3 regions of the Paenibacillus sp. FSL K6-1558 genome follow, and region 1 is predicted to be linked to each of the others. Evidence: riboswitches for the same ligand, from Rfam matches in the RefSeq annotation. Region 1 holds a riboswitch; each other region holds the start of a gene.
What was found. A riboswitch is a leader RNA that binds a small molecule or an ion and turns the genes downstream of it on or off. The one in region 1 is predicted to bind S-adenosylmethionine.
Positions count from the first base shown of each region.

Region 2: it holds a riboswitch for S-adenosylmethionine, as region 1 does, so the genes downstream of both, metA (homoserine O-acetyltransferase MetA) here and MHI38_RS10880 (ATP-binding cassette domain-containing protein) in region 1, are expected to answer to the same signal.
Region 3: it holds a riboswitch for S-adenosylmethionine, as region 1 does, so the genes downstream of both, mmuP (S-methylmethionine permease) here and MHI38_RS10880 (ATP-binding cassette domain-containing protein) in region 1, are expected to answer to the same signal.

Region 1 covers NZ_JBBOCV010000001.1:2,517,396-2,528,013, forward strand. Annotated here, with positions in the region: gene mqnE (aminofutalosine synthase MqnE) at 1-82, shown strand, start outside; gene MHI38_RS10845 (NAD(P)/FAD-dependent oxidoreductase) at 346-1,407, shown strand; gene MHI38_RS10850 (YuzB family protein) at 1,414-1,668, opposite strand; gene MHI38_RS10855 (NifU family protein) at 1,749-1,994, shown strand; gene MHI38_RS10860 (SDR family oxidoreductase) at 2,070-2,834, opposite strand; gene MHI38_RS10865 (DUF2167 domain-containing protein) at 3,110-4,066, shown strand; gene MHI38_RS10870 (MetQ/NlpA family ABC transporter substrate-binding protein) at 4,192-5,028, opposite strand; gene MHI38_RS10875 (methionine ABC transporter permease) at 5,070-5,729, opposite strand; gene MHI38_RS10880 (ATP-binding cassette domain-containing protein) at 5,729-6,763, opposite strand; SAM riboswitch class I at 6,885-7,024, opposite strand; gene MHI38_RS10885 (Cthe_2314 family HEPN domain-containing protein) at 7,196-7,915, opposite strand; gene MHI38_RS10890 (COX15/CtaA family protein) at 8,180-9,118, opposite strand; gene MHI38_RS10895 (thioredoxin family protein) at 9,539-9,883, opposite strand; gene MHI38_RS10900 (DUF2515 family protein) at 10,025-10,618, shown strand, end outside.
Region 2 covers NZ_JBBOCV010000001.1:5,755,111-5,765,728, reverse strand. Annotated here, with positions in the region: gene MHI38_RS25115 (zinc-binding alcohol dehydrogenase family protein) at 1-644, opposite strand, end outside; gene MHI38_RS25110 (aldo/keto reductase) at 683-1,615, opposite strand; gene mqnC (cyclic dehypoxanthinyl futalosine synthase) at 1,891-3,027, opposite strand; gene MHI38_RS25100 (trans-sulfuration enzyme family protein) at 3,270-4,451, opposite strand; gene MHI38_RS25095 (aminotransferase class I/II-fold pyridoxal phosphate-dependent enzyme) at 4,448-5,632, opposite strand; gene metA (homoserine O-acetyltransferase MetA) at 5,657-6,574, opposite strand; SAM riboswitch class I at 6,701-6,825, opposite strand; gene corA (magnesium/cobalt transporter CorA) at 7,284-8,219, shown strand; gene MHI38_RS25080 (HRDC domain-containing protein) at 8,329-9,330, opposite strand; gene MHI38_RS25075 (ROK family protein) at 9,510-10,397, opposite strand; gene MHI38_RS25070 (MOSC domain-containing protein) at 10,475-10,618, opposite strand, start outside.
Region 3 covers NZ_JBBOCV010000001.1:2,782,029-2,792,646, reverse strand. Annotated here, with positions in the region: gene MHI38_RS12170 (helix-turn-helix transcriptional regulator) at 1-844, opposite strand, end outside; gene MHI38_RS12165 (VOC family protein) at 941-1,384, shown strand; gene MHI38_RS12160 (methyl-accepting chemotaxis protein) at 1,686-2,606, shown strand; gene MHI38_RS12155 (spore germination protein) at 2,840-4,552, shown strand; gene MHI38_RS12150 (GerAB/ArcD/ProY family transporter) at 4,643-5,743, shown strand; gene MHI38_RS12145 (Ger(x)C family spore germination protein) at 5,740-6,945, shown strand; SAM riboswitch class I at 7,083-7,184, shown strand; gene mmuP (S-methylmethionine permease) at 7,277-8,671, shown strand; gene mmuM (homocysteine S-methyltransferase) at 8,668-9,648, shown strand; gene MHI38_RS12130 (ABC transporter permease) at 9,783-10,618, opposite strand, start outside.

The DNA.
Region 1 (10,618 bases):
GCTCATATGGCTTATTAAGGGTGCGGGACGTATTCCAGTAGAACGTGATACGTTCTACAATGAAATACAAGTTTACGAATAGCTCTGATTAGTTTCATTGATCTAGGCAAGGATTACAGCAGCAGAAGCATCACTCATCAAAGAACGATACTTTCTTCAATCAGAGGGGACGTTTGATCAGAGTGATGCTTAACTGTGATCACATATTTCAAATTTTTATCTTTTCATTATGAATTATTCAAATTATTCAAACTAAAACAACACACGGAGCAGCTATGTGAGGACATAGCTGCTCCGCAGGTTACAGCCCCAGCAATGGGACTGATGCAGAAAGGAAGCCGAGTCATGAAAAATTTCGTCATTCTTGGAGGCGGTTATGGCGGCCTCACGATCATCAAGGAACTTCTGGAAGGTAAAATTCCGTCAGATACGCAAATTGTACTGGTGGATCGCAGCCCCTTTCAAGGATTAAAGACCGAATATTACGCACTCGCAGCAGGAACAGTATCCGATTACGACCTGCGTATCCATTTTCCGGTAAATGAGAAAGTAACACACCGTTTCGGTGAGGTTACAGCCATTAATCTGGAGCAGCGTCAGATTGAATTCGAAGGTCAGGAACCGCTTGAATATGACAAGCTTGTGATTGGACTAGGTTGTACGGATCGTTTCCACAATACACCTGGTGCTGAAGAATACAGCTGTACCATTCAGAGTTTCAGCAAAACACGCGAGACGTACCTGCGTCTGAATGAGGTAAAAGCTTATGGGCATGTTCACATTGTGGGCGGTGGCCTAAGTGGTGTTGAGATGGCAGCCGAATTACGCGAAAGCAGACCGGATCTGAATATCAGTATTCTGGATCGCGGTGAACGAGTATTATCCGCATTCCCTCAACGTCTCTCCTCTTATGTTCACGAATGGTTCGGCGAACATCAGGTTGAAGCACGAGGACATATTGCTATCTCGCGAGTCGAGCCTAACGCGATCTACAACCGCGATGAACAGATTCAAACGGATGCTGTTGTATGGACGGCAGGCATTCAGCCGGTGAAAGTCGTTCAAGACCTTGATGTAACGAAAGACCCACAAGGTCGTGTCGTATTAAATGAGTACTATCAGATTCCGGAGTATACCGACGTTTACGTGGTAGGTGACTGTGCCAGTGTACCTTATGCACCGAGTGGTCAGGCTGCGGAGGTTCAGGGTGAACAGATCGCTCATATTCAGCATGCCCTCTGGAAAGGCGAAAAGCCCAATCCGCAGCCTCTTAAGCTTCGCGGCACACTGGGCGCGCTTGGCAAGAAAGCTGGATTTGGGCTGATGGGCAAAACGTCCATGATGGGACGAGTGCCTCGTATTCTGAAAAGCGGCGTGCTCTGGATGTCCAAGCGTCATCTTGGTTAATTGAGGTTAATCGAGATCCAGCGCGTCCCAGGCATCCGCTTCGGCAATTTTGGCTAGAATGGCGTTATATAGATCTTCTACTTTATCTGTGGTTACGACTTCACCATTGACCAAGGCAAAAGGTGTCATATAACATTGACCACAATTGGTCAGACAGCCGTATTCGATCACGTCATAGTCCGGATTTTCATCCAGTTGATCCATGACTTCATCCGTGCCAAAATGCATATTGTTAGCACAAAATTCAATAATTGGTCTCATTTCAGTTCACCTGCTTTGTTTGACCATTTTAATTTATGGTCATTTGTAATATAATATAGGAAGGAAAGGAGTTGAACAATATGAGCGAAAACGCACAAAGCACCATGTATGATGAGGTATCTGATGTGCTTGATAAACTTCGTCCGTTCCTGCAACGCGATGGCGGTGACGTGGAACTGGTCGACGTGGAGGACGGCATCATTAAGCTGAAACTGGTCGGTGCCTGCGGCAGTTGCCCAAGCTCCACCATTACCTTAAAAGCCGGGATTGAACGCGCCCTTCTTGAAGAAGTTGAGGGTGTACAAGAAGTTGTACAAGTATTCTAATCAATCCTTCACGAAATAAACCTCAGAGAGCCTTTCGCTTCGCAAGAAGCGAGAGGCTCTTTTTTTGTAATTCCATCAGATGGTAGGCCGGATCGGATCAAGTCCTCCAGATACATCCATAATGTTACCTGTTATAAAATCCGAATGATCCAAACACAGGTACGTGATCACTCGCGCAATATCTTCTCCACTGCCAGGCCGACCTCTTGGTGTTTCTTTATCAGTTATGCCCGCAATCTCATCAATCATTTTCTCTTTGTTCGCACCACGAATATCTCCGGGGCAAACCATATTGACCGTAATCCCATAAGGTGCCTCTTCAACAGCAAGAGTCTTGGTAAACGAAACCAGACCTACCTTGGCAGCAGCATATACGGCACGATGAGGCCAGGATCTTGCTTCACCCGCGTGACTGAAGCCAAAATGAATAATACGTCCCCACTGCTTGCGGCGCATTTCCGGCAAAACAAGCTGATCCAGAATCATTGGCCCGAGCAGGTTGCCCTGCACTAACATCTGTACCTCTGCTTCGGAATAATCTGCGAACACCCGACGCTCTCGTACAAAAGGGCCGGCGTTATTCACCAGAATATCAATATTCCCCAACTGCGTTTGTACCGTATCAACGAGCGTATGAATCTCTTCTACTTTGGATATATCCGCCTGAACGGCAATGCAGCGCACCCCTTTGGCGATAATCTGAGCTTGCAACGATTCGGCTTCTGTTCTGCTATGCACATAATTAAGGGCAATGTGGCATCCCTGATCCGCCAGACTGAGGGCTGTCATTTTACCAAGACCTTTGGCACTTCCCGTTATGAGGGCAATCTTTCCCTTCACGTTCATCCCCCTCTTCAAAGAGCAGTCACTCATTCAGTATAAAAGATTTAGGCTTGCCTCACAACTTGCATGTGCTCACAATCTGTTCCAGTTATTTGAAGAATACAAATAAGTCCTGATTATCCAAATTTATCTTGATTACCTTACATACCTGTGATAATGTCTTAACGTCGTTTCTTATCTAAAAAACGCCATTATCATGTTCGAAAGGATCGTGTTCAATGAAGAAATGGTTCAAATTGAGTTCATTTAGACTCACAGTGCCATTAGTTCTAATGTATTCTATACTATTAGCGGATATCGGACCCGTCTCTGCTACCAATGAGCACATTACCTCATCATCCAATGAATACGAATGGGTGGATGGCCCGAATACCATATCTCTTGATGGCAAAGCCTCACTTGAGCTTCCAGCAAACTACTCATTTCTAGGTAAAACGGATACACAACGCTCCATGCTGGAACTTGGTAATCAGCCGAACGGGAATGAGATCGGAAGCCTGTACAGTAACGATCCCATGGGTTCATGGTCTGTCATATTCGAATACGTGCAGAGCGGGCATATTCATGACGATGACGAAAATCAATTGGATGCTCACGAGTTATTAAGTAACTATATGCGTTGGGAAGTTGAACATAACCGTAATGCAACAGAAGAAAACGAACTCCATGTAACAGGGTGGGAGGTTGCACCTGATTATAATCCTTCCAGTCATCAACTGATTTATGCACTCGGATTCAAAGATAGCTACGAACAAGCCTTGGTCAATTATAATGTTAATCTCTTAACACGCGAAGGTTATATCACGGCGATTCTTGTAACCGAAAAAGCGAATTTGGAGCAAAGTCGTGCTGCTTTTGAAGAAACGGTACTTGGGCATCTTACCGTGAATCCAGGATTCAGATATGAAGATTATAATGATAAAACCGACCAAACATCACGTCTTGGCCTGAACAGTCTCGTGCTGGGGGGAATTCCTTATACCGCGGAAGAGGAAAGTATTTGGAAATTTTTGAAGCATAGATGGTATTGGGGTCTGGGTTTATTCATATTGTTATTTGGCTGGGTCAGATACCAACAGAAAAGAGATGCACTCCATCAAGAGGAAACACAGTATCCGGTGACCCGGGAATATAACTATGAAGAACACGAGCAACAACATACTGCCGAACAGAATGAACTAACGTACTACCGCTCTTCGGATAAAAATTCAAAAACAGAGAATACATAATCATAAATCCAAGTTAACCAACACAGTTTACTAACAATAAGAAAAGGCCGCGCTCTCACATTAGAGAGCCGCGGCCTTTGTTGTAACACATATCAGCAATACCTACGCTGATCTCTCAGAGAACCTTAAAATGCAGGTTCAACTGCACCTTGGTAACGTTCTTTGATGAATTTTTTCACCGTTTCGGAGTGGAGAGCTTCTGCCAGTTTTTTGATAGCGTCGGCGTCTTTGTTATCTTCACGGGACACGAGAATGTTAGCATATGGATTGCCTTGCAAATCTTCGATCAACAATGCATCTTTAGATGGATTGAGGTTTGCTTCCAGCGCATAGTTTGCGTTGATAAATACCAGATCAGCTTCATCCAGCTGACGAGGCATCATAGCTGCATCCAGTTCAATGATTTCCAGGTTTTTCGGATTCGCCGTAATGTCCTGTTTAGTGGATGCAATGTTTGTATCATCTTTGAGGGTAATCAGCCCTTTTTTCGCAAGCAACAAGAGTGCACGTCCACCATTCGATGGGTCGTTTGGAATAGCCACTTTAGCGCCATCTTTCAGTTCATCCAGGGATTTAATCTTTTTGGAGTAACCACCGAAAGGCTCAACATGGACTGGAGTCACAGCAACAAGGTTGAATCCGCGCTCTTTGTTCTCTGTATCAAGGTAAGGCTGATGCTGGAAAAAGTTTGCGTCCAGTTTCTTATCTGCCAGCTGTTGGTTAGGTTGCACATAGTCGTTAAACGTCACCACTTGCAAACGAATGCCTTGTGCTTCAAGTTCAGGTTTGATGCTTTCCAGAATTTCAGCATGTGGTGTAGGCGAAGCACCGACTTTCAATTCAACGGTACGCGGAGCACCTGCTGCGTTATCCGCACCACTGTCGGATTTCTTGTTGTTGCCGCAAGCTGCGAGCACGGCAATCATCATCAAGCTGATTAAAATAATAGACCATTTTTTCATCTGTAAAAACCCCTTCGCATTTTTATTTTTCAATCTATCTGTTATTTCCGGGTGAAATAAATGACCAGACGATCGCCAATCATCTGCAAGAGCTGAACCAGTATAATCATGGATACAACAGAAATAATCATGATCTCATTCTGATATCGATAGTATCCATAGTTAATGGCCAGTGTACCCAGACCTCCACCGCCGACCATACCCGCCATGGCCGTATAGGACACCAACGTAACGATGGTAATTGTAATTCCGGCAAGCAAGCCAGGTAAAGCCTCAGGTAACAACACCCGTCTTACGATCTGAGCTGTAGATGCCCCCATTGCCTGAGCTGCTTCAATGACGCCGCGGTCCACTTCACGTAAAGTATTCTCCACCAGACGTGCAAAATACGGAGCAGCCGAGATAACCAGCGGTGGAATGACACCAAGCACACCTGTAGCGGTGCCCACCAGCGTACGCGTAAACGGAATAAGAGCAACAATTAATATGATGAAAGGTACCGAACGTAAAATATTAACAATAACTGATAATATGATGTAGGTTAGCTTTGAACTAGGTGAAGCCGATCTGCCTGTCATAAACAGAATGACACCAAGCGGCAAACCCAAGAGAACAGTAAACAAACCGGATACAGCAAGAATCTGCAATGTTTCAATGGAGGCCGTACCGACCTCTTCCCAGCGTACTTTGGAAAAATCCATTATCGGAGCACCTCCACATCAAGTCCTTCTGCGGTTAGTTCGGACAAGGTCTGCTCAATCGCAGCGGAGTCACCTTCAAAACGCACCGTCAGTTGACCATAAGGAACCTGCTTGATTGTAGAGATTGTACCTTGCAGAATAGCGAAATCCACACCTGTTTTACGAACTGTTCTCGACAGAATCGCCTCATAGGTTTTATCTCCAAGAAATGAGACCTTCACCAACTTGGAAGAAACACCTGTTGGCAACTCTGTCCCGGCATTTGCCATAACCGCTTCCTCCAGTGCCAGTCCACCTTCGCTGTCACGTGAGACAAAATCCCGCGTGATTGCATGTTGCGGTTTCAGGAACACTTCCGTTACTGGACCTTGCTCCACAATACCACCTTGATGAATAACAGCCACCCGATCGCAAATGTTCTGGATGACGTGCATTTCGTGAGTAATTAGCACAATCGTCAGATTATACTTTTCATTGATATCCAGCAATAACTTCAGAATCGAATTGGTGGTTTGCGGATCAAGTGCCGAGGTTGCCTCATCACAGAGAAGAACATTCGGATCACTTGCCAGAGCTCTCGCTATACCTACACGCTGCTTCTGTCCGCCAGACAGCTGTGCCGGATATTTGCTGCTATGTTGCTCCAGACCAACCAGAGCGAGCATTTCCTTCACCTTGCGATCAATCGCATCCTTAGGTGTGTTGACCAGTTTTAAAGGGAAAGCCACATTGTCGTATACCGTTGCAGAAGACAGCAGATTAAAATGCTGAAAGATCATACCAATCTTGCGTCTTTGCTGCTGTAGTTCACTTTTGCTGAGCTCAGTCAGGTTAATACCATCGACCCAAACCTCACCTTCTGTCGGGCGCTCAAGTAAATTGATACATCGAATCAATGTGCTTTTCCCTGCACCTGAGTGACCAATAACTCCAAAAATCTCACCCTTCTGAATCTTCAGATCAAGGTGTGACAACGCCGTCGTTGTTTTGGCACGTCTGCCATATGTTTTGGTTAATCCAACCAATTCGATCACTAATACTGCTCCTTCCCCATCACCTACATATATCTTTACCCGAAGGAAGGGAAAACTCCCCGTTCTACGCAAAAAAAGAGCCCTTTGCAGATACAAAGATGGCTCTTCACGTGAAATGACCTTCTCATCTGCCAAAATCATGTGCAACATGATTCTGTAGGAATTAGCACCTAACATCAACAAGGATAACCATTCATGTCATCATCGTTGATCGGTTGCCGGGCTTCATCGGGCCTGTCCCTCCGCCACTCTCGATAAGAGAAATATAAAGTTGTAGGTTTATATAGTTTCATGTAGTTCGTCATGTATAATGACCGAACTGCATCAAATGCTGTATTGAAGACACGATTCCATGTAAGATTCGATCTGGAACTCAGTATAATCAAAGTATTCCGATTTGTCAAATGGTATTATTTAAAATCATTGCTATACCTAATGTTTCAAAATCTGTTTACGCCAGATTCGATTGATGTATCGATAGGCCATATTCAGTGTTTCACAGACCATATCTACACCTTGCTGCATTTCGAGAAGATGCTGATCAAGATCCTCCAGCTTCACTTTGCCACGCAACGTCTGATGTAACTGCCACAAATCATCCTGCATTTCCGAATTCATGTAATGAATCTCCATATTACGCCGCTTTCGCAATCTGCTCATCGGTTCTCGGTACGCTTCCTTAATCTTAATTAATTGCTGCGCCAACTCATTATGATCCCGATAATATTCGAATTGCCTCAGAACGGTATAATAGGAGAAATGCACTTTGGTTTTGGATGTATTTAGTTGGAAAACTTCATTCAAGACCGTACCCAATTTGTCCAGAATCGCGAAGCACCGAATAAATGCATCTTTATAAAAATAAACGTACCGGGCATACTCAGATTTCTCAGCAGAACTCATATCGCGCGTTGAACCTGCAACTACTTTTTTACGAAAATGTACGGCTGCAAAATAACTTTGCTCCAGTTCATCCAACGAAGAGATTAGTCCCTGTGTCCATACATACAGCTTCCGATAATCATGGTTCGGATCATGATCCACATACATCTGTTTTTCAAAAGACTCCAGTGTAAACGCCATGGTATCCATGGCTTCTTTCAGTTTCCCTTGATTCACTCGTGGCTTTTCTCCCAGTAACGTACGTAGCATAGAAGACCTCCTCTTTCCACTGATGATGCAAAATATATATGTTTTCACAGCTGTTGAACAGCTGAAGATGAATTAAAGCGCTATGTGACGTTCGGTTAATCGTTACAACTTGATTTAGGTTGCCCTGCTACCTCCGACATCAAACAAAAGTCCACCTCTCCAATGATCTACATCACCGGATGGTGGACTTTCCAACATGGCCCAGCGCAGCTTCAGGACAATGTAATAAACTTACTTTTTTAAAACACAAAATTCATAAGCTGTTTAGAAACGGTTCACCGGGCGGTGCAGCTTGTACACAAGGAAGCTCATATAGGTCAAGATACCGAACAGTATAGCGATATCCAGCATATGTGCCAGCGCCACAAACATGTAAACTTCCGGGCGATTAATCGTCCACATCATGAACATACCGATAACCACTTGCAACAGAATTAAAACGACGGATAACACACCGAGTGTCCGTAGCTCGCGGTTGTCCGGGTGTTTACGGTAAGCAAAATGTCCTAGGATCGCGATTACTATCACGAGTGACACAGCTGCCAGACGATGGGCAAAGGCCACAGCTACCCCGCCAGAAAGTTCAGGCACAATCTGCCCATTACATAGCGGGAATCCGGAACACCCGCCAGCCGAATTCGTATGGCTTACAAATGCGCCTGTGTACACGACCAGGTACGTATAGATGGTTGAAAACCAGACCAGGTTACGAAATCCCTTACTAACGCGAGGATACTGGTTCAGACGTTCCAAACCGCCATATCTCGCCTCTTGCCTAATCCCGAGAGCCATCATCAATGAACTGGCAAAAGCAATGAGTGCGAACCCAAAGTGTAGCGCCATGACCGCGGAAGATTGCGAGAACACAACGGCGAAAGCGCCCATAATTCCCTGAATAATCACAAATAAAAGGGTTAGAAACGAGAACAATTGCAAATCACGACGCTGCTTGCCAAAACGTAAGAAGGCAACAAAAGATGCGATGGACAACAGCCCTGCCAATGCACTGACAGCACGGTGGGAGTATTCAATCAGAGAGGCAACAGTATGTGCTGGTACAAGCTTACCGTTACATAAAGGCCACTGTGTTCCGCAGCCAAGGCCCGATTCGGTTTTCGTCACGATCCCGCCGCCAAAGGTAGCCAGGAACATAACAAGACAGGTTAATACGGTTAACCATTTAAACAATGTTAAGTGCTTCAATTTTTTCTCACCCGCTGTTGGTTTAAGATGGCGAAGAAGTTCTTCGCTTGATAATCAATGCCGATTCAGTATTGTTGCTAGTGTTGTTTCCATAAGAAGGCTCATTACAGCACTTGTTTTGTACTTTGACACTAATTTCACAACTAAATCCATTATACCGGATAAAAGCATCATTGACGCCGCGCTTTGTGACAAAATGTTAACGTCTATTAAAAATTTGACCAGCAGGTCATTATATTTCGAATTTATGTATGTAGGCCCCTACCCATCTCGGTAGCCTTAAGCTACTCACCTCAAGCCAAATAAAAACAAGGCAGTCTTAAGCCTGAAGACGGCTCAACCGACAGCCTTGTATTTGCATACCTATCTTACAGTCTACCCTGTCTTGAAGACATTCATTCCCTGCGATGCACTTAGGCCTTACTTGTGAATGGTATTGTAGACCTCAACCGCACGATCCAAAAACTGCTCAATCTCTTCTCTCGACTTACGCAGCTTGTTCACATAGCGCACCAGTTCACGTCCGTCCGTGTAGGCTACAAAACTTGGAATACCCAAAATATTTTGCTCCTGACTTACTGTACCCACCTGATCAACATCCACCTCAATCAGGGTCAAGTCACGTGAATACTTCGTTTCCACCTCAGGCATAAACGGATCGATGTATTTGCAATCCCCGCACCAGTCTGCCTTAAATACGGCCACTGTCAAACGTGGAGATTGAATCGCCACATCAAATTCCGGCTTGGATGTAATCTGTTCCATTGTCACATCTCCCTTTCTGTACCTCGTCTCCCTCTAAGTGAAGCAAATTGGTGATTGGAAGTCAAATGTTCAGCGCATACTTAGAATAACCACAAGTCCTGGCATATCAAACACAGATATTCATGAAAGGATGTTCCATTCATGACTTCCACCAGAAATGACTCTTCGGAAAATCAGCATTCAGGCTCCATTGTACAGATCATTCGCTCCATTCCCGGAGCAGCTCTGGAAGTATGGCGAGGTAAACAAGCCGCCTGGCATGCGTCTGCAAGGCTTAGACATCCTTTGCGTGACCTGAATTGGAACGCAGATACAGCTGCCGCTCTGCAAGCTGAGGTGGAGAAGTTAATTCCTACAACAGGCAAGCCATCTCCTGCACGCAACAATCAGGCACAACGTGCGCTGGTGTGCGAAGAGGATTGCATCATTCTCGAAGAGATCAAAACCTTAACGCAGCAGCAGAATCGCAGTAATGTGACTCGAACCGCCGCTTATCTGGAATGCTACGAGCAGTATCCCGAGCTACATTGGGCGCTATTGGCGCATATGGTATCCCGCAACGGCGGATATCATATGACCGACCTGCACAGTGACCTAATGCATAATCTGCAAAATCAGAAGGATCGTGAGCATATGTATCGCTTGCTGGAGCGGTGCAATGCCCTTATTTTTCAGGATGCCTATCCTCAATTGCAGTTGTATATCCACAGTCGGCGGCTTGGACGAAGCTGCTTC
Region 2 (10,618 bases), 3.2 Mb from region 1:
GCCTGTTCATCCGCCTGCACGATCTCATCCACCCCGGCCCAGGTTCGGCTCAATTCCAGCCTGTCCAGATTTCGATCCACAGCAATAACGTATGCACCTGCTTGTTTGGCAAAGGCCATGACTCCCAGCCCGATAGGTCCGGCTCCAATAACAACGACACGCTCTCCTGGTTGAAGTGCAGCTCTGCGCACAGCATGAGCCCCAATGCTAAGTGGTTCAACCATAGCTGTTTCATCTAATGTTAACCCCTCTGCTCTCAGCAGATGGGAAACAGGCACTGTAATCCGTTCTCTCATCCCACCGTCCACATGTACACCCATCACTTGCATGGATGCACAACAATTGGTTTTGCCTGAACGACAAGCAATACAATGTCCACAATGCAGATAAGGAATAATGCTTACCTGGTCTCCCGGTTGTAATCCTGCCTCGTTCGGACCAATCTCTTCGATAACGCCTGCAAGTTCATGACCAAGTATACGAGGATACGTAAAAAACGGCTGATTGCCTTTGTACGCATGCAAATCTGTACCACAGATACCAATTCGCTGGATAGCGACCAGTGCTTCTCCCTCACCTCTTTCGGGCTGCGGCAGTTCCTTCAGCACCAAACGATCAATTTCATCACATACGATAGCTCTCATTACTGTTCCCCCTCAGATCCATTCGACGATATATTTAACTATCCGTTATATTCAGCACGACCACTCGGCCAAGTTTCATTGTTTAATGGAGCCAGAATACGTAATACCTCTTCCAGAAGTTGCTTATCTATAGGTTCTTCAACCCAGGCCGCGTTGTTGACAATGTTTTGCTGGCTCGCGCTACTAACGAGAGTTGTTGGGATTTGTTCATTTGCTGTAGAAAATTGTACTGCCAGCTTGGCGATATTACTGCCTTGTTCCTCGCAGAAGCGGGCAGCTGTCAAACAAAGCTCTTTTACCCGTTCACCCGCTGGATGCCAAGCCGGTGTTCCGCGCGTGCTAAGCAATCCCATTGAAAGTGGGGAAGCGTTTACAAGTCCAACTCCTTTTTCCTCGAGTAACGGCAGTAGCGATAACAATGACGTATCATTTAGAGCATAATGACAATAGGAGATAATGGCATCCGCATCAAGCTGCGGCAACATTTTTTCGAATAAAGGTAACGGCAAACCGCAGATTCCGGCGTAACGAATCACGCCTTTCTCTTTCAGTTCTAACAATGTTGGAAAAGCTTCTTCAATGATGATCTCAGGAGCCACAAACTCGATATCATGTAAAAATAAAATATCAAGATAATCCGTATGCAACCTTGCCAGACTCTCTTGTACACTCTCCAAAATACGCTTGCGAGAAAAATCAAACTCGTTCTCACCATACCGTCCAGCTTTGGTTGATAACGTATAAGAGCTACGCGGCAAACTATGGATTGCTTCACCGAGTACCGTCTCCGCCTTGGTTAAACCGTAGTACGGCGACACGTCTATATAATTCATACCTGCATCGATCGCTGCATGAACGGTACGAATCCCTTCATCCCGGTCAATATCACGAAATACAGAGCCCAGTGATGATGCGCCAAAGCTCAAAACAGGTACGTCTAATGCTGTCTTTCCCAATTTTCTTGTTTTCATCGATTCGTTCCTCCCAGCAGGTTTGACTACACAACTGTCCCTCCATTGTATCAGTTAAAAATCTATATAACATATCGTCAAATGCGTAATATGTACTGTTTAATGATCTCGATTCCTGGATAAAAGGAGAACTGTACCTGAATCAGGTACGCACAACGAAAAGGGCCAAAGCAGGTTTAACCTACTTTGGCCCTTTTAAGCGGAACGAGTTTCTATTTACTTCACATGATGTGACATAAATTAAAAACCATATTGCTTTTCTATAAATGTAGGGATTAGTTCTGCATTACGAAATCTTTAGGCACAATGCTTTCTTCATCAAACATACGCAGAATATCATAACGGGTGTTGCGCTGTGCCGGAATATAACCAGACTCCCGAATCAGACGCAGAATGGATTCAATGTTCACTTTGTATGTTGCTCCTGCGGAGGATACAACATTCTCTTCAATCATCGTGCTGCCGAAGTCATTACAGCCGAATTCGAGTGATTTCTTACCGATTTCAGGTCCCATTGTGACCCAGGAAGATTGGATGTTTTTAATGTTATCTAACACCAGACGGCTAATCGCTACCGTTTTCAGGTACTCCTGTGGAGTCTGACGCTCCAGCTTAAGGTTCGTATTATCTGGCTGGAATGTCCACGGAATAAAAGCGAGGAAGCCTTCAGAATCATACTTATTGGCAATACACTCATCCTGCGCTTCACGTACACGCATCAGATGCAGCGCACGCTCTTCCATGGATTCACCCAGACCAATAACCATCGTAGCGGTTGTATTCATACCGATTCGGTGAGCAGTCTGCATCACATCCATCCAGTCGCGCCATGAACCTTTCAGACGGCTGATTTTGCGGCGTGTACGGTCATCAAGAATCTCGGCTCCGCCACCTGGCAAGGAGTCAAGTCCCGCCTCGTGAATGGCACGCACTACCTCTTCCAGCGTAAGACCATCGGATACTTCAACCATTTTCATAATCTCAGCTGGTGAGAAAGAGTGCATCGTAATATTCGGGAAACGTTCCTTGATCGCTTTCAACAAGTCCGTATAATAGCTGAAAGGCAGATTTGGATTCGTTCCACCTTGCATCAGAATTTCGGTTCCGTTGACATCTTCAGTTTCCTTGATTTTCTGGAAAATCACTTCATCCGGAAGCACATAACCTTCTTCTGAACCAGGTCTGCGGTAAAAAGCACAAAAACGGCAGTATACGTCGCACACATTCGTGTAATTGACGTTACGCCCAATAACAAATGTTCTGTATGGTTCAGGGTGCATACGTTTCATGATTACATTGGCAGCTGCCCCGATTTTGTCCACTTCGTCTGATTCAAATAACTGAATTGTGTCTTCCAAGTCTAAACGTTCGCCCCGAAGGGCTTTATCTAAGATACGGTCTACCGTACTCATCGTAAAAAAGCCTCCCTCGTAAAGAGAAAATAATACGACGATCACTCCCGGCTTGTTAGCAAAAAGCAAGTCGTGGCTGTAATATCGCATTTTTGTACTCTACATATCGTAACACAGGTTACATGTGAAAAAAAGCACCTTATGAAAAGGTGCTTATAAAATAAGTTAAAATTTTGACATATGAAAACCGTTTGAATGCTAGCTGCATCCGATTTTACAGTGCACCTATTTAGTCGTTCAATTTATTGCGTGGCTTGCAACGCTTGCTCGAGATCAGCAATCAGATCATCAATATCCTCAAGCCCTACAGAGAAACGCAGCAACCCATCGGTAATTCCACGCTCATGTCGAACTTCCGCAGGCATAGCTGCATGAGACATCATCGTTGGGTATGAAAGAATGCTCTCCACTGCTCCCAGACTTACAGCTACAATGGGTAGTTTCACCTGATTCAGGACAGCTTTTGCACGATCACCTGAACCGACGTCAAACGATACTACGGCTCCGTAACCTGTCGACTGACGCTCATGCGCTTCACGGCCCGGATGATCCTCAAGTCCAGGGTAATACACAGCTGTTATATCCTGACGCCCTTTGAGCCATGCGGCCAGTTTGGCAGTACTCTGTTCACTGTGAGCCATCCGCGCACCCAGGGTCTTCATCCCGCGCATCAGAAGCCAAGATTCCTGAGCTCCGAGAACGGTACCTAGTCCGTTTTGCAACTGTTTCAATTGTCTGCCCAGCTCGTCTGTACGCGCAACAGCCAGACCAGCCAGCACATCACTGTGACCACCGAGAAACTTCGTAGCACTATGTACAACGATATCTACGCCGAGCTCAATAGGACGCTGATAGTACGGTGTCATAAACGTATTATCCAGAATGGTAATCAGATCATGCTCCTTGGACCAGGACGTCACTGCGGCAATATCCGTAATCTTCAAGGTCGGATTGGATGGTGTTTCCATGTATACGGCCTTCGTGTTAGGCTTGATTGCTGCTTTGACTTGTTCAATGTCGGTCATGTCAACAAAAGTAGTCTCAATCTGCATCCGACTTAGTATCGTTGTGAGTAGACGATATGTCCCACCGTATACATCTTCCGTTACGATGATATGATCCCCTGCGGAGAACATCATGAACACACTGGAGATTGCAGACATCCCTGACGAGTATGCAAATCCGCGTACCCCGCCCTCAAGCAACACGATGTAATCTTCCAGAGCCTGGCGAGTCGGATTACCTGAACGGCTATAATCATGTTGCGGCGGATTAAAGATATCAAAGTGATGGAACGTGGAAGCTTGATAAATCGGTACACTTGAGGCACCTGTTGTTTTATCAATTTCATCTCCAAAGTGAAGCAGCTTGGTGTCAAACTTCAGCTCCGACGTACTGGGCTTATGGTTACTCGATTCACTCATGAGGTTACGCCTCCTTCAACTTCCTTCTGTGCTGCCAGCAATGCTTCATTCAGATCCGCGATCAAATCTTCTGCATGTTCGATGCCTACCGAGAAGCGAAGCAGACGATCGTCCACACCTACAGCGTCACGAATTTCAAGCGGAATATCCGCATGGGTTTGCACCGCAGGATACGTCATGAGTGATTCTACACCACCGAGACTTTCTGCAAATGCAATTAATTGGATATGACGCAGCAATGGCTCAACATAGCGTGCATCCTTCACTTTAAACGAAAAAATGCCTGTATTGCCGGAAGACTGCTTACGCTGAACTTCATATCCAGGGTGATCGGACAAACCAGGATGGAATACTTCAGCTACAGCCGGATGTTCCAAGAGGAACTTCGCAATGGTAAGTGCGTTATATTCATGACGCTCCATGCGAAGAGCCAGTGTTTTCATACCTTTCATCAATTGATATGAATCACTCGGTGATAACACAGCTCCAATAGAATTATGAAGGAACGCCATCTCGGCAGACAAGGCCTCACCTTTGGTGATGATCAATCCAGCGAGCACATCATTATGTCCACCCAGATATTTAGTCGCACTATGGATAATAATATCGGCGCCAAGTTCAATCGGACGCTGGAAGAATGGAGTCAGTAGCGTATTATCTACAATGGTTAATAGATTGTGTTTTTTCGCCCAAGAAGCAACAGCTTGAATGTCCGTAATCATCATGAGCGGATTAGTTGGTGTCTCGATGAAAACAGCCTTCGTATTCGGCTGACGGATGTTCTCTAATGCTTCCAGATCGTTCGTATCTACATAACTTGCGGTTACACCGAACCGGGATAAAATCCGTTCCAACAGGCGATATGTACCGCCATACAGGTCAAGAGAAACGATCAGGTGATCCCCTTGGCCGAACATCGCAAAGATCGTTTGCAGTGCTGCCATGCCCGAGCTACAAGCAAAACCTGCATCACCGGACTCTAGAGCAGCTGCTGCTTCCTCTAACACTTTGCGCGTTGGGTTTGTTGTACGGATGTAATCAAACCCCGTGCTTTGTCCCAGCTTCGGGTGACGAAACGCAGTGGATTGATAGATCGGAAAGTTAACAGCACCTGTTACGGGTTCATTGATGGACCCAATTTGAGCTAAACGGCTTTCAATTTTCAACTTGTTATCTTCCATTACTGCATCCTCCTGTAATCTGGATTAGATTTGTGGGCCAATATCGTAAGGGGTTTCCTGATACACATAGTAATTGAGCCAGTTAGAGAATAATAAGTTAGCGTGTGCACGCCATGTAGCCGGAGGTATCCGAGAAGGATCGTCCTTTGGATAGTAGTACTTCGGCAGCGCGATGTCCAATCCCTTGGCAACATCGCGGTCATATTCCCATTTCAATGAAAACGGATCATACTCGGCATGTCCTGTGGCAAAAATTTGCTTCCCGTCCTTGGTGGCAACCAGGAATACTCCTGCTTCTTCGGACTCTGCCAAAATTTCGAGTTTATCATTTTTCTCAATATCCTCACGTCTTACCTCCGTGTGACGGGAGTGTGGAACGTTGAACACTTCATCAAATCCACGCAGTATCGGAACATGAGGTTTGTTGATCGTATGCGGGAATACGCCAAAACACTTTTCATCCAGCGGAACTTTGGGTACATCAAAATGGTGGTATAGACCTGCTTGAGAAGCCCAACATATATGCATCGTCGAAGTTACATTCGTTTTGGTCCATTCAAAGATTTCCTGAATCTCTTCCCAATAATTCACGTCCTCAAAATCCATTTGCTCTACCGGTGCACCGGTAATGATCATCCCGTCAAAACGGCGATGCTGGATCTCATCAAATGTTTTATAAAACAGATCCAGGTATTCTTGAGATGTGTTCTTGGAAGTGTGGGATTTGGGGTGTACCAGCACAACATCCACTTGAATCGGTGTATTACCTACCAGACGAAGCAATTGCGTTTCCGTCGTTTCCTTCGTAGGCATCAGATTCAGTATGGCGATCCGGAGTGGACGAATATCCTGCTTGTATGCAGATGATTCGTCCATGACGAAAATATTCTCGCTCTCAAGCACTTCTTTGGCTGGTAATGTGTCTGGAATTTTAATTGGCATAGTGAGTTGACTCCTCCTTTTTCATGGGTCGCATCTGGTGCGAAAATCACGCTCTGAGAAGCTCTGCATATGACAAAGACCTCTCTCGGATTCCGAGAAAGGTCATATGTAAACAGATATGCGCCTCTCTCATCTCTCAGTTACAACAGCATCACAAGGATGCTTGGTCGCTGCAAGAATTAGCACCGTGCGTTATATCGCCGGTTGCCGGGTTTCATCGGGCTGGTCCCTCCACCTACTCTTGATAAGATTTCGCTGTATTCAATTTTAATTCAGATATATTAACTTTTACTTTAAAACATTACTGCCCTCACGTCAAGAACCAGTTGATTGGTTTTGAACCTAAACTCGGAACCGTTCATCATCCGTTGTCATACACTGCCTCAGAGCGTGAAATAGACACATTTTTGCGCTTGAAAGCACCCTAGACCAGCGGTATACTAGACAAGTGTTTATAAGCCCTTATGTGAGAGGTGACATATTAAATGGATGGCGACCCGAGGCCCAACTGGCAGTCGAATTCCGAACAACTGCATAGAGAATTGACATCAGCATGTCGGCAGCGGGACGTTTCTTCCGTTTGATTATAGATTGACAACGCAGTACAGTCCTGATAACAGGCTCCGCTGCCGACCGGCTGATCTGTTCTTTTGCGCCCATATTAACGATGAAATCCGCCAAGACGGCGGGTGCAGAAGGAGTAGATAACATGAAAATCCGGTTGGTTAACAACGGTGTATTTATCCCGGTGGATGACATTCAGCAAGCGCTGACTCCACCAGCAGAAGGATTCTACTGGATTGATGCGGACGTGGACGATTTGGCTGTACTTCAGCCGCTGTTCTCCATGCATGATCTGGCTGTTGAGGATTGCTTGAGTGATGAAGAACAGCGTCCGAAGATTGAAATTTATGAGAACCATTATTTTATCGTGATTAATAGCATTCGTTTCGATGATGAAGAGATCTTCCTGCGTGCAGTCAATCTCTTTCTCGGTAGACATTTTATCATTACGGTTACCAAACAAAAGATCAGCGAACTACGTACATTGAAGCCGATTCTCTGGGAACAGGAAATCAGCAGTCCAGATCGTCTCCTCTACTTGCTTGTTGACTTGATTGTGGACAATTACTTCACCGTTGGTGATCGAATTGAAGCGCGAATTGAGAAACTTGAGGAAGACATTCTGATGCATACCAAAAAGTCACATCTGAATGAGATTATCGGTCTGCGAAGCGAGATTTTGTGGCTTAAGAAAGTACTGGGACCTCAAAAGGAGGTCATCAATACACTCAACAAAAAAGATCTGCGTCTCATTGATGATCAGCTGCAAAAATATTTCAGCGACATTTACGAGAACGCCGTAAAAATATCGGAAACCTTTGAAACGTACCGCGATCTGATGGGCAACTTGCGAGAAGCCTACCAGTCCAGTATCGCTAACCGCGCGAATGAGATCATGCGTGTGTTTACCGCCATCACCACCGTGTTCATGCCTCTGACCGTTATCACCGGTATTTATGGAATGAACTTTGACAACATGCCCGAATTACACTGGAAATACGGGTATTATGCTGTTATCGGCCTGATGATTACACTCGGCCTGACGATGTTCTTTATTTTCCGTAAAAAAGACTGGATCTGAAACGACCGCTCTATCCGCTATATCATACCATTTAAAGAATAAGACGAAGCGCTCCTTCACAGGGACGACTTCGTCTTTTTTAATATCACCGCCTCACGGCGTATTTTAGCTAACCAACATTACGCTCTGTTTCAGTATGTCTCCGAAAACGGATGCGAATCATCCGTAACCGTTCATACACTTGCTCCAAGCTTCCTCCTTCAGGGCGCTCTCCTCCGTAAACTTTATGTAACACAGGCTTCAGAAATGTATCTCCTAACTCCTCATATGCGTTCCATACCGCCTCTTGTTCAGTCTCAGGCATAACGGCCAGTTCTACATCCAGCAATGAATCCGTGTCATACCCTTCCAGATCCAATGTTTCGAGCAGTTCGATTAATTCACGCCGGGATAGACCAGATCGATTCACGATCTCTTCTAAGGTTTGTCCCTCTTTCATGCCTTCCAGCACGTGCTTACGCGTAATGAATTTATCCAGTTCCTGCTTGTACTTCTGCTCTTTCTGCTTATATAACCAACTTTCGTACTCTTCTTCTTGCAATACGATGTACACCCAGTCTAACGGAAAAGGTCTCGATTGTTCGATTCCACTCATCATTTCAAGCCATTCCAGCCCATATTCTGCTGCTTTGCTCTCACCAACACCCGGCAGTTGCATCAGCTCATCCATCGTATGTGGAACAAACGCACTGATCAGCCGCAACAAACGATTCGTCGCTATAAAATAAGGAGCCTTCCGATCCGAAGCCGCTTTTTGCCTGCGCCATGTGCATAAATCCTCATACAATTGTTCATTTCCGTATAATTCACTAAAACAATGCAGACGCTGGCCTGCATAACTACGTAGCTTCAGATCCTCATTCTCATTGTACAACCCATGCATCAATGGACGATACCCTTCGCTCATCTGCATGGCAAGTTGATGACGATATATGTGCATCAGCTCTTCCCACGAATGACCTTCATACCAGATCGTATCTTCCCGATCCCCTGCTTCATAACGACTCCATCCCAAGTGCCAAGTATTCTCCTCCTCGCCAATCCATAACTGGGCAATCTGTTCATGCTGATCAAACACTCTGGATAATTTGTTCATGAAAATGACTTCCATTACTTGTTCCCTCCTTTGGACGATACAGCCTGTTCGATTAACGAAGGTATTCTCTGTCTCTGTCTCCAGACAACACAAAAAAGCACCTCTCCCGCAGATCGCTGCAAGAGAGGTGCTTCCTCATTAACCGTACTATGCTGTTGCTCACATCATACCATACTGGTAAATTTCGTCAATCCCTAAATGCGTTTATTTGACAAGGCCAGTTTCGCCAGTGCCAGCGAACCACACAAGCCAGCATTATCTCCCAGACCTGGTGGAACAACATACGCCTCAATTCCAGCATGAAGTGACGGATGCTGCACATAGCCTGCCAGCAATTCCTGTAGTTTGCTACGAACCATCGGGAATAGGTGCTCCTGCTTCATCACACCTCCGCCCATCACTATTTTCTGAGGCGAAAGAATCAGCACATAATTCATTAGAGCATGTGCAAGATAATGCGCTTCAATCTCCCAGGCTTTGTGATCTGCTGGCAATTCATAAGCAGGTTGTTCCCAGCGCTTGTTCAGGGCCGGCCCCGCCGCAAGCCCTTCCAGACAGTCTCCATGGTATGGGCAAAATCCTGCATATGAATCTTCGGGATGTCTCCGCACGATAATATGGCCCATCTCGGGATGAGACAGTCCGTGCACCATTTTTCCGCCAACGACAGCTCCTGCACCGATGCCTGTACCTACCGTAATATACAGACAGCTATCCAGCCCCTGCGCAGCTCCCCAAGTGGCTTCACCCAAAGCTGCTCCATTCACATCGGTGTCAAACGTCATCGGTACATCAAAGTGTTCTTTGAGTTTGCCAATCATGTTGTACTGTCCCCAATGCGGCTTCGGTGTTGTCGTAATATAACCATAGGTTGGACTTCCTTCAATGGGATCAATTGGCCCGAAAGAACCTACCCCCATTGCTTCAATACCTTTGCCCTCAAAAAAAGAGATGACCTGAGCCATCGTTTCTTCCGGCGTGGTTGTAGGGAAACTAACTCGTTCCAGGACCTCTCCGTGTTCTGTACCAAGGCCACATACAAATTTGGTTCCGCCTGCTTCAATCGCACCTAAAACTGTCATGTTGATCTCACTCCTACGTTGGTTTGTAATAGGAACACTGCCGTATCCATATAGCGGTTCGGACTATTCAGCAGGGCTCAGTTACGCTCAAGCTTGTTCAACCGTTTAAGCAATGTCTGTTTCCAACTATCCGAGAGCACAGGAATAGAGAGTAGAGCCTGCATCCCTTCCACGTCCTGTTTCCCCTGATGCATGATCCGGTTAGCTTCAAGAATCGTCAT
Region 3 (10,618 bases), 260 kb from region 1:
GCTCCATGCCCGCCTCACTGATCCTGCATTGAAACGAAATAGCTTGTTCGGAAGGTTTCCATAGGGATTGGAGATGTTCACTTTGTATTTCAGCAAGGTGTGAGACAGGTTCGATATGCGTTAATACAGCCGAAATGATTCGATCACAGCGAAATACACGGTACGCTTTTTTCTTCAGATCGTATGACTGGCAATACCAGTACCCTTTAATGGAATATAGCGCAATGGGCTGTATAATACGGGTGCTGGTTTTTGTTTTGGAAACTGCTTCTGACTGATCATGGTAATCTTCCAGATTCTCTTTCGTAGGCTCTTTGTTCTCAATAGAAACTGTGACTTTACTCTGCTCCGCCGCACTCCTGTTTTTGTCATGATACGTAATTTGAATAACGATCTGCTGTACTGCGGCATTTAATAGAAGCTCCCGATGATCACTGTCTTTGATCTGTTCGTTATGTTTAAAAGCAACACGCTGTTGAATGTTATGAATGTTTTCTTGCTGTCTGTCTGATAATGCTGCCATAAATTTCTTATGAACAGATTCAAATGTGGTTCGAAAAGGCAAACTGGTGAAGCTGCGAAGAGCCTGCATAGCGAAATACAAGGCATAGAGCTCATCTGTATTAAAAGAGATCGGAGGCAGTTGCATCTGCTGAAGTAGACGGTAACCGCCATAACGTCCGTACTCCACATAGATGGGCGCACCCATCTCTTCCAGAGACGCAATATCTCGTAATGCGGTTCGTTTGGATATTTGAAACTCTTGCATTAAGTCAGGCAGCGTGAAGTGCTGTTTATGATTAATAAAGCGAAGCATATGGTGTAGACGTTCAGTCTTTTTCATTTGTTCGCATCTCCTCTTCTCAATGGTGCCATCTATTGGCACCTTTAGTCGTTATAGTAATAAGTGTAAGACAGACAAATGAAGGAGGCAAGCCACATGAATGTTGAAGTTATCCCCTTTCTCTCGATGAACGGAGAGGCGGCAGAAGCAGTTACATTTTACGAAAAAACATTGGGTGCAAAAGTGTTATTCCGAAAAAGCTACAAAGAAATGAAGCAGATGAGTCCCGATTTCACGTATCCTGACGGTCAGGATGAGTACATCACCCATTCGGTGCTGGAGATCGGAGCGAACAAAATCATGATTGCGGAGGAAGCGATGGATACGGAGAGACCTTGGGAACTGGGAAACAGTACATCGCTGTGCATTCAATCTCAGGATCAAGGCCAAATGGATGGACTATACGAGGCGTTGACGCAACATGAAGGGGTGAAGGTGCTTGTGCCTTATGCAAGGAATGAATTTAGTCCCGGCTACGGGATTGTCCGTGATCCGTTTGGTGTTGTCATTCAGTTATGTGTAACGGTACATGATTTCTAAGTTTTTAGGTCAACTTATATAGAATAAAGTTTCCAGAAAAAAGCAAGTTATGATTATCCATAACTTGCTTTTTATGTTGCTTTATGTTCCCACAGATCGTGAATTATGACCCAGAGTATGAAGGTTGTATGTACACAAAAAAATATTTTTTGGGATTCGTGCAAATTAGTGATCCAAAAGTCCCGAATTCGGGTATCATTACTAGGAGTCAACGCATCGCATGAATACATCTGTCATGAACGGCATGAAGTAATTAAATGCAACACTTTATTGACTATGGGACGGATTGTGGGGGATTTGGATGTCTTTATTGGAGACGGGGCGGCAAGATCAGGTGACGGACGATTTAGTGGTCAAGGCGATGGAGAAAAGTTTGGCGATTATTCGCTTCGACTTAAACCGTAGGGTTACATACGTGAATGATGTATTTGCTTCAAGAATGGGGTATACCAAGGAAGAGATGTATGGAATGCAACATCGGCAACTATGCTTTGCAACATTTACAGATAGTCCGGCATATGAGGAGTTCTGGAGAAGTATTTTGGCCGGGAACAGCTTTCAGGACAAGATTGAGCGTATGGATGCCAAAGGCCAATCGGTATGGCTCGAAGCTACATACATGCCCGTGTTTGATGCGTCGAATCAGAAGGTGCTTGGCGTTTGCAAGATGGCTACGGATATTACGAATCGCCAAAATAACATTACAGCCGTTGTTCAGGAATTGAAGACGCTATCTCAAGAGCTGAATGAGCAGGCAGGGGCAGGGATTGGCCGAAGCCATGAATTAATGTCCAGCGTTTCTTACATCTCGGAAGTATCTGCAGCTAACCAATCTACGCTAACCCATCTGCAAGAACAGGCTGGCTCCATTCAAGGCGTGGTGCGAACGATTCGGGAAATCTCTTCTCAGACACAATTACTCGCGCTCAATGCAGCGATTGAGGCTGCACATGCAGGAGAGTTCGGCCGAGGATTCGATATTGTGGCGAAAGAAGTGCGCAAGCTGTCAGCCATGGTGGAGAATTCAATTAATGAGATTCGAGACAGTGTAACAGGCATCACCAAAGAGATTACCAATATTACCAATGGTACGAAAAAGGTAGAGGACTACGTGCAACAGAGTCACGAAAGAATTGAGATTGCGTTAAATGATTTCAAAACGATCGCGGCCGCGGCCACTTTACTGGATGATAAGGCACAGCATGTGACTCGAATTGTGTAAGCGAAAAATAAATACGGTATGAATTCCAGAACGATTCTGTGCTCATGGCAGGGTCGTTTTTTTGCTGTGTGGATCATATTCCTCGGAAATCAAAAGTGGTCGTTAACCATCAGGCAAGAAAGTGTTCTATTGCATATCCTGCCAAAATCACGGAATTTTTATGGGTAAACAGGACACAATAAGCCGGGAATACCTGTGGTTTGATTTTACAGAGAAGGGAGGATGGATGGAGGATGTGGTCAACGATCTTATCTTATGTACCGAAATGGACCATCTGGGCACAGGCACTCATGGTGTTTATTGTACCGATTATGATATATTTCACGACCAACTGGTTCCATACGGCAATCAAGCGGGGCAGCTTCTCTCGCAAAAATAAAATGACTCTTTCGCCGAAAGATATTTCACCAGCGGAAGCGGGCATCGGGCCAGGCACAGAAACGGGGCACTATGCCAACATTAAGTTAACCGGAATATACATGACAGATCTGATAACGGTTCGAGAGACGTTTGGCAAAAATGCAGATGTACATATTCGAGAGTTCACCATTCGAGGAACGAACACGAGAGCGGCGATCATGTATACCGAAGGACTTACGGATACAGATCTGATCGACCAATATTTAATTGAACCTTTGATGATTAAGGGAATACCTGAACTCAAACAGGAAAGCTTCCTTCATCCTGAACAAGCAGACTTCCTGTCCACGTATCTGAAAACTCAGATTCTTCCCGTCAGCGAGGTTCAGGAGACAGAGTCTCTACAGAAGCTTGCAAAAAGTGTATTAACGGGCAAAAATGCCTTGCTAGTAGATGGCATGCCGGGAGCCATGTTGATCGGAACGTCCAGATTAAAGACGCGCGGGGTGGATGAACCTTTATCGGAAGGTCTGCTACGCGGACCCCGTATCGGTTTTACAGAGGAGCTTAGTGATAACACGGGCATTTTACGACGTTATGGAAGCGATCAGAGTTTGTTTATCGAAAAGCTTGAAGTGGGCAGCCGGATCAAAAAAGACTTGGCTATTGCTTATATTCAGGATATTGCCGACCCTAAACTCGTAACCGAGGTTATGAAACGGGTGAAAAGTATTGATATGGACATGATGCTGGAGTCCGGTTATGTAGAACAACTGATTGAAGACGATGTCTTGAGTCCTTTCCAGCAAATTCTGAATACGGAAAGACCTGACCGCGTTATTGGTGCTTTGTTGGAAGGACGAGTCGCTATTTTGCTGGACGGAACTCCGTTTGTTCTGGTCGTGCCGGTTACCTTCAGCATGCTGCTCCAATCTCCAGAAGACTACTATGAACGCTGGATTCCAAGTACGTTCCTTCGAATCCTACGGTTTATGGCGGCTATGTTAGCCTTGCTTGCTCCGGCGCTTTATATCTCTTTCATTTCGTTCCATCCAGGTCTGATTCCAACGAAACTGGTATTAACGATTATTGAAACCCGTTCGGGAGTACCCTTTCCTTCCATTATCGAGGCTTTAATTATGGAGCTGTCCATTGAGATTCTAAGAGAGGCCGGAATTCGTTTGCCCAAACCTATCGGACCTGCAATGGGAATCGTTGGTGGTCTGATCATCGGTCAGGCAGCAGTACAGGCAGGTATTATAAGCCAATTTCTAGTTATTGTTGTAGCGGTCACAGCGATTTCGTCCTTCACCATTCCAGTGTATAGTGCGGGATTAACGCTCCGTTTGCTCCGTTTTGCCGCTATGTTTAGTGCCGCTGTAATGGGATTATATGGCGTGGTTATGTTCTTCTTGCTGATGTGCACACATCTGGCTCGGCTCTCCAGCTTCGGGGTGCCTTATATTGCACCAGCGGTTCCGTACCACTTGAGTGATTGGAAGGATTTTGTCATCCGTGCCCCGCTGAATATGATGAGAAGACGTCCAGACATGATGAATCCGACCGATGAAGATCGCAAGAAATAACGTTGATCGAAGTGAAGTTTCGTACCAAACAGTGCTGTACTGTTCAGTTTAGCCTCGTATAATCCGCAGATGGTCTGGAGGTGCTAAGAAGTGAATGACTCCCAAGTAAAAATAAGCACGACACAAGCCGTGGTCATTATCGTCAATTACATGCTGGGTGCAGGCATATTAACATTGCCTAGGACAACAAGCAAAGCGGTTGGTACACCGGACGTCTGGATTTCGATTATCCTATCCGGGTTGATTATCACGGGTGTAGGAATTATTCTGGTGACTTTGTGTCGACGATTCCCGGAAAAGACCGTTTTCCAATTCACCCGTGAGATTACGGGACGTTGGGTTGCTTACATACTCGGCTGTGCCAACATTCTTTATTTTATGGTGATTGCCGCCTTCGAAATTCGGGTGATGGCTGACGTGACCGGAATGTATTTGCTGGAGCGTACACCTACCTGGGCCATAGTGATGGTGTTTATGTGGATTGGAATCTATCTTATTTCCGGAGGACTTCCAGTTATCGTGCGTGTGTTTGAGGTCATTTTGCCGATTACCTTGGTCATCTTTGTGATGGAAATATTGCTGAGTAACCAACTGTTTGAAATCAGTAATCTGAGACCGGTTCTCGGAGAAGGGATTTTACCTGTGATCAAAGGGTTGAAGCCTTCCTTGTTATCATACACAGGTTATGAAGTAATGCTCGTCATTACAGCTTATATGCAAAATCCCCAAAAAAGCAATAAGGCGATGACTTGGGGGCTGGGCATATCTACGGCGATTTATTTGATCACGGTCGTTATGGTCGTTGGCAGTTTGTCCCTGGATGGAATTAAAACGAGAACTTGGCCAACGCTCGATCTGGTTCGAAGTTTTGAGATTCAGGGTTTGATATTTGAGCGCTTTGAATCGTTATTGCTGGTCATCTGGATTTTGCAGATATTCTCTACATTTGCGATCACTCATTATTGCGCTTCTGTGGGGATTCGTGATCTGTTTAAAGCGAAAAAGATGCGGACCATTATGTACTGCCTTCTACCGTTTATTTATTTGGCAGCCATGATTCCCAAAAATGTATATGAAACATTTGCACTAGGTGACATGTTGGGTAACGTGTCTGTCGTTTTGTTTGCCATTATGCCTCTGATACTGCTGTTGCTGAGCATTATTCGTAAAAAAGGAGGTAAACACGCATGATTCCACTTCGTTTGTGGCTACGTATGATCTGTGCGTTACTGATTCTTAGCCTCATCTCGGGATGCTGGAGCAGCCGGGAAATTGAAGATTTGAGTCTGTATGTGGGTCTCGGCATTGATGTTGGTCAGGAAACGCAATTTGAGAAAAATATATCAGCCCAAGGAGGGCATTATCCCAAAGAAGATAACGTTACGGCAACCGTGCAGATTGCCCCTGGGAAATCGAGCGGCCAGCAGAGCGAGCAGGGGGGGTCACCTTCATCTGGTAAATCCTCTTACTCTAATGAACAGCTAACAGGAGATTCCATGCTCCAGATTTTTCGCCAATTTGCTTTACGCCGAGATCGTCCGCTCATTGGGCATCATCTGAAAGTGATCGTCATTTCCAAAGATATTGCTAAAAAATATGGATTACAACAGTTGCTTGATTTTGTGCTACGGGATAACGATATTCGCCCCAATTGCCTTGTACTAATCAGCCATCACCGTGCGGTGGATGTGCTTACTTCGAGAGACCCTTCCCGGATTCCGGCCTTTTATCTTACGGGAATCACAAATAATTCGTATATATCCAATAAAATAATGGAACCTGTTTCGCTTGCCAAACTGGATGCAGAGATGCAGTCTGGGTCTAGCTTTTTGCTTCAAAACGTGTTGAATGCATATGGCGAGGATAAATTTTCAGGGGGCAGCATCTTTAAAGCTAAAACAACGAAATTTATCGGGGAGCTCAGCCAAACCGACCTGGAAGCATTATCTTGGATTAAGCCTGAGGAAAAGGCGGGCGGGGTCATCAAAACATATAGTAAGGAAGGCTTCACGGTTCTTTATGAGATCAAGAAAAAGACTATAAAAATCATTCCGAAGGTAAGTCACGGCGACATTTCATTTCACGTTAAGGCAGAGTCCGAAGGCTGGTTGATGGAGGATTGGCGTTCCCCTGAAAAAGAAGAGAAGGGAGCCTATCTGAAGGAACTGGAGAAGGATTTTGCTAAAATCGTAGATCAACAGATCGATCAAATGCTCTATAAACTCCAGCATACGTATAAAGCTGACGTTGCCGGTTTTCGGGACAGCATTCGCATCCATTATCCAAAAACGTGGAAAAAGGTAAAAGATAACTGGGATGAAGTGTTTGCGACAGTACCTATTACCTATGAGATTAAAACGAGTATTATAAATCCGGGTTCCTCTACAGAGTAGCTCTATACTCCCGTTCGCAAAAACTTTATGTGTTAATTTCAGCACAAGAATATGGAAAGCTCTGCTTGGGTCGGTTATCGTGTTTATTTAAATGTTGACACATCAGGCAGCAGTCGATATAGTTATACAAAATCATTTTCTTATCCAGAGAGGTGGAGGGACTGGCCCTTAGAAACCTCAGCAACAGATCTGAAGGATACTGTGCTAATTCCAGCGGGTGAAAGCCTGATAGATAGGAGCGTTTGTTTTTATTTGTCAGTTACGGCGCACTCTTCAGGAAAGAGTGGGTCTTTTTTGTTTGTTCTGGATGAAGAAGCAGGGAGCAGGTTATATGGAGAACAGCAACGAAAAGGGTCAATTTCAGCGGAAAATGCAAACGAGGCATGTGGTCATGCTCTCTCTTGGCGGCGTCATCGGAACAGGCCTTTTCCTTAGCTCAGGGTATACCATTCAACAAGCCGGACCACTGGGTACGATTCTTTCTTATCTGATTGGCGCTTTGGTAGTGTACCTGGTGATGCTCTGTCTTGGTGAACTGTCTGTTCATATGCCGGAGACAGGTGCATTTCATAGTTATGCGGCTAAATACATTGGACCAGCGACAGGTTACACGGTGGCCTGGCTGTACTGGCTTACTTGGACTGTAGCACTTGGATCAGAATTTACAGCAGCGGGATTGCTTATGCAACGCTGGTTTCCGTCTGTGAACGTCTGGATTTGGAGCGCACTGTTTGCTCTGATGATCTTCCTGTTTAATGCGTTCACCGTAAAACTGTTTGCCGAATCCGAATTTTGGTTCTCTTTGGTGAAGGTGATGACGATTGTCATTTTTATCATTCTTGGAGGTGCCGCCATGTTTGGTATCATTCCGATGGCAAATGCTGAACCGGCTCCGTTCTTTTCCAACATTACAGCGTCTGGGTGGTTCCCATACGGGGCAACTGCGATCCTGATGACGATGCTGGCGGTCAATTTTGCCTTTTCGGGTACGGAACTGATTGGTATTGCCGCAGGCGAAACGGAAAATCCGGAAAAAACCATTCCGAAGGCCATTCACACCACGCTGTGGCGTTTGATTATTTTCTTTATCGGCACGATCGTTATTCTGTCTGCTTTGTTGCCGATGTCAGATGCGAGCGTGCTGGAGAGTCCGTTCGTTGCTGTCATGGAGCGGATCGGTGTTCCATATGCAGCCGACATCATGAACTTTGTTATTTTAACGGCGATTCTATCCGCAGCGAATTCGGGGTTATATGCTTCATCACGGATGCTCTGGTCATTGGCGGATAAAAAAACCATCTCTCCATGGTTTGCCCGTTTGACCAAACGCGGTGTGCCGTTCAATGCACTTGTGCTTAGTATGGCCGGTGGTGCACTGGCTTTACTGTCCAGCATCATTGCGCCGGGAACTGTCTATATTACGCTTGTTTCAATCTCAGGTCTTGCTGTGGTAGTTGTCTGGATGAGCATCAGCGTGTCTCAATACATGTTCCGTAGACAGTATCTGCGGGAAGGACATGACGTGAAAGACCTGGTTTACCGAACGCCGCTGTATCCATTTGTGCCTATCGTTTCATTTGTATTGTGCCTCGCATCCTGCATAGGTATCGCTTTTGACCCAACACAGCGGATTGCTTTATACTGTGGTATTCCATTCATTATTTTGTGTTATATCATGTATTATTGGACGGATCGTACGAAGAAGAAAAGAGGGCTGACTTCATGACACAACGTGAGCAAACGAATGATATAAATGTGGTTCAACGTATTCTGGACGAGTATCCAATCATGATTCTGGATGGTGCACTGGCAACGGAACTGGAACAGCATGGCTGTGATCTGGATGACCCGCTCTGGTCTGCACGAGTGTTGCTGGAGAACCCGGATGTTATCGTGAACGTGCATGCTGATTATTTCCGAGCAGGGGCAGATTGTGCAATTACCTCCAGTTATCAGGCAACAGTGGAGGGTTTCCGCAAGCGTGGAATCGGAGAAGAGGCTGCCCTGGATCTGATTCGAAAAACAGTGGAACTGGCGGCGAAGGCCAGAGATGATGTATGGGCAGAAGTGCAGGCAAGTGGAGCAGGCGATGCAGGTGAACGTCGTCCGCGACCTGTCGTTGCTGGCTCTGTCGGCCCATACGGTGCCTATCTGGCAGATGGTTCCGAATATGTGGGACATTACGGCGTATCAGATAAGACACTGGCTGCATTTCACCGACCTCGTATGGCTGCGCTGATTGAAGCAGGAGCTGACGTACTAGCATTCGAGACGATTCCTTCGTTGCAGGAAGCTCGTGTTCTTGTAGAATTGCTTAAGGAATTTCCAAATGCTCAAGCGTGGATTTCGTTTTCATTAAAAGATGGGACAAGCATCAGCGAGGGAACATCACTTGAGGTATGCGCACAGACATTTGGCTCTGAACCGCAGATTACGGCAGTCGGCCTGAACTGTGCTCCGATGGAAGTGGTCACGGAAGCCATTGGTATCCTGCGCCAAGCTTGCGATAAACCAATCATCGTGTACCCGAATTCAGGTGAAACCTACGATGCCGAGACCAAAACATGGAGTGGCCAAGGTTCCTGCGGCAGCATGAAGGACGCATCAGAACAATGGGTTGCCGCTGGTGCTCAGATTATTGGCGGATGCTGCCGGACAACACCGCATCAGATCAGCGAGCTGGCAAAGAAGTGGCGTAGTTAGTAGACCGAATTTTTTTTATAGAACAAACCTGAATAAGAACATAAAAATATATATAAACCTAAAAAACTTATATAATCTCCAACAGCCCTTACCTTTTTTTAATAGGTAAGGGCTATTTTCAGGTTCTTTTTAGGTTATTCAATAACTAACATACGTGGTGATGCCTTGCGAATTTCCCGGGATGCCAGCCAGCATCCGATTGCTGCTGCCAATATACTCAAACAGGCGAATAGCAGAATGCCCCATCCATTCAGAACCAAGGGAAGGTGTACGATTCCATATCCTGAGAGGACTTGTTCAAGTAGCCGGGGAAGAAGGTATACACCCGCAATAACACCAAACATCGAACCAATCAGGGATAACGATGCGATACCAAACGTGAGAGATGAACGAATACTACTGGATGTCATACCTATTGATTTGTAGATGCCATACGTCTTGTTTTCTTTGCGAATACTGATCCGGCAGGTACTGAAGATGATCATAAAGGTAACGGTGATGAACAGTAGACCAATCAGAGCCATTGGATATATAAGAATGTTTGCCGCTTCTGCAAAAACGGAATCCAGCAGCGTTTTTTGCGTGACGATGGAAGCAGAGTCTCTGAACCGCTCATTCAGTTGGGCTGCAATTGCCCCTGCTTGTGATGGGTCGGTGACATTAATAAAGGCAACATCTACATCACTGTAACTTGGATTTACGTTCTTAACCGCCTGAACGGTGATTCTCCCGGATACCGACATGTTTGCGATTGCTTGATAGATACCCGAAATGATGAATGTGCGCTTCTCTCCTTCAACGTAAAGATCGATAAGGTCTCCCAAATCCTTGTTTAACATCTTGGCCACACTGACTCCGATTGAAATTTCATTCTCGCGTTCAGGGTTATTTCCTCTTAACGTCTCGAATCCGGAGTCCTTATAGCTCCCGTCCAATACACCCAAATAAAGACTGATCGATGGACGGGTTG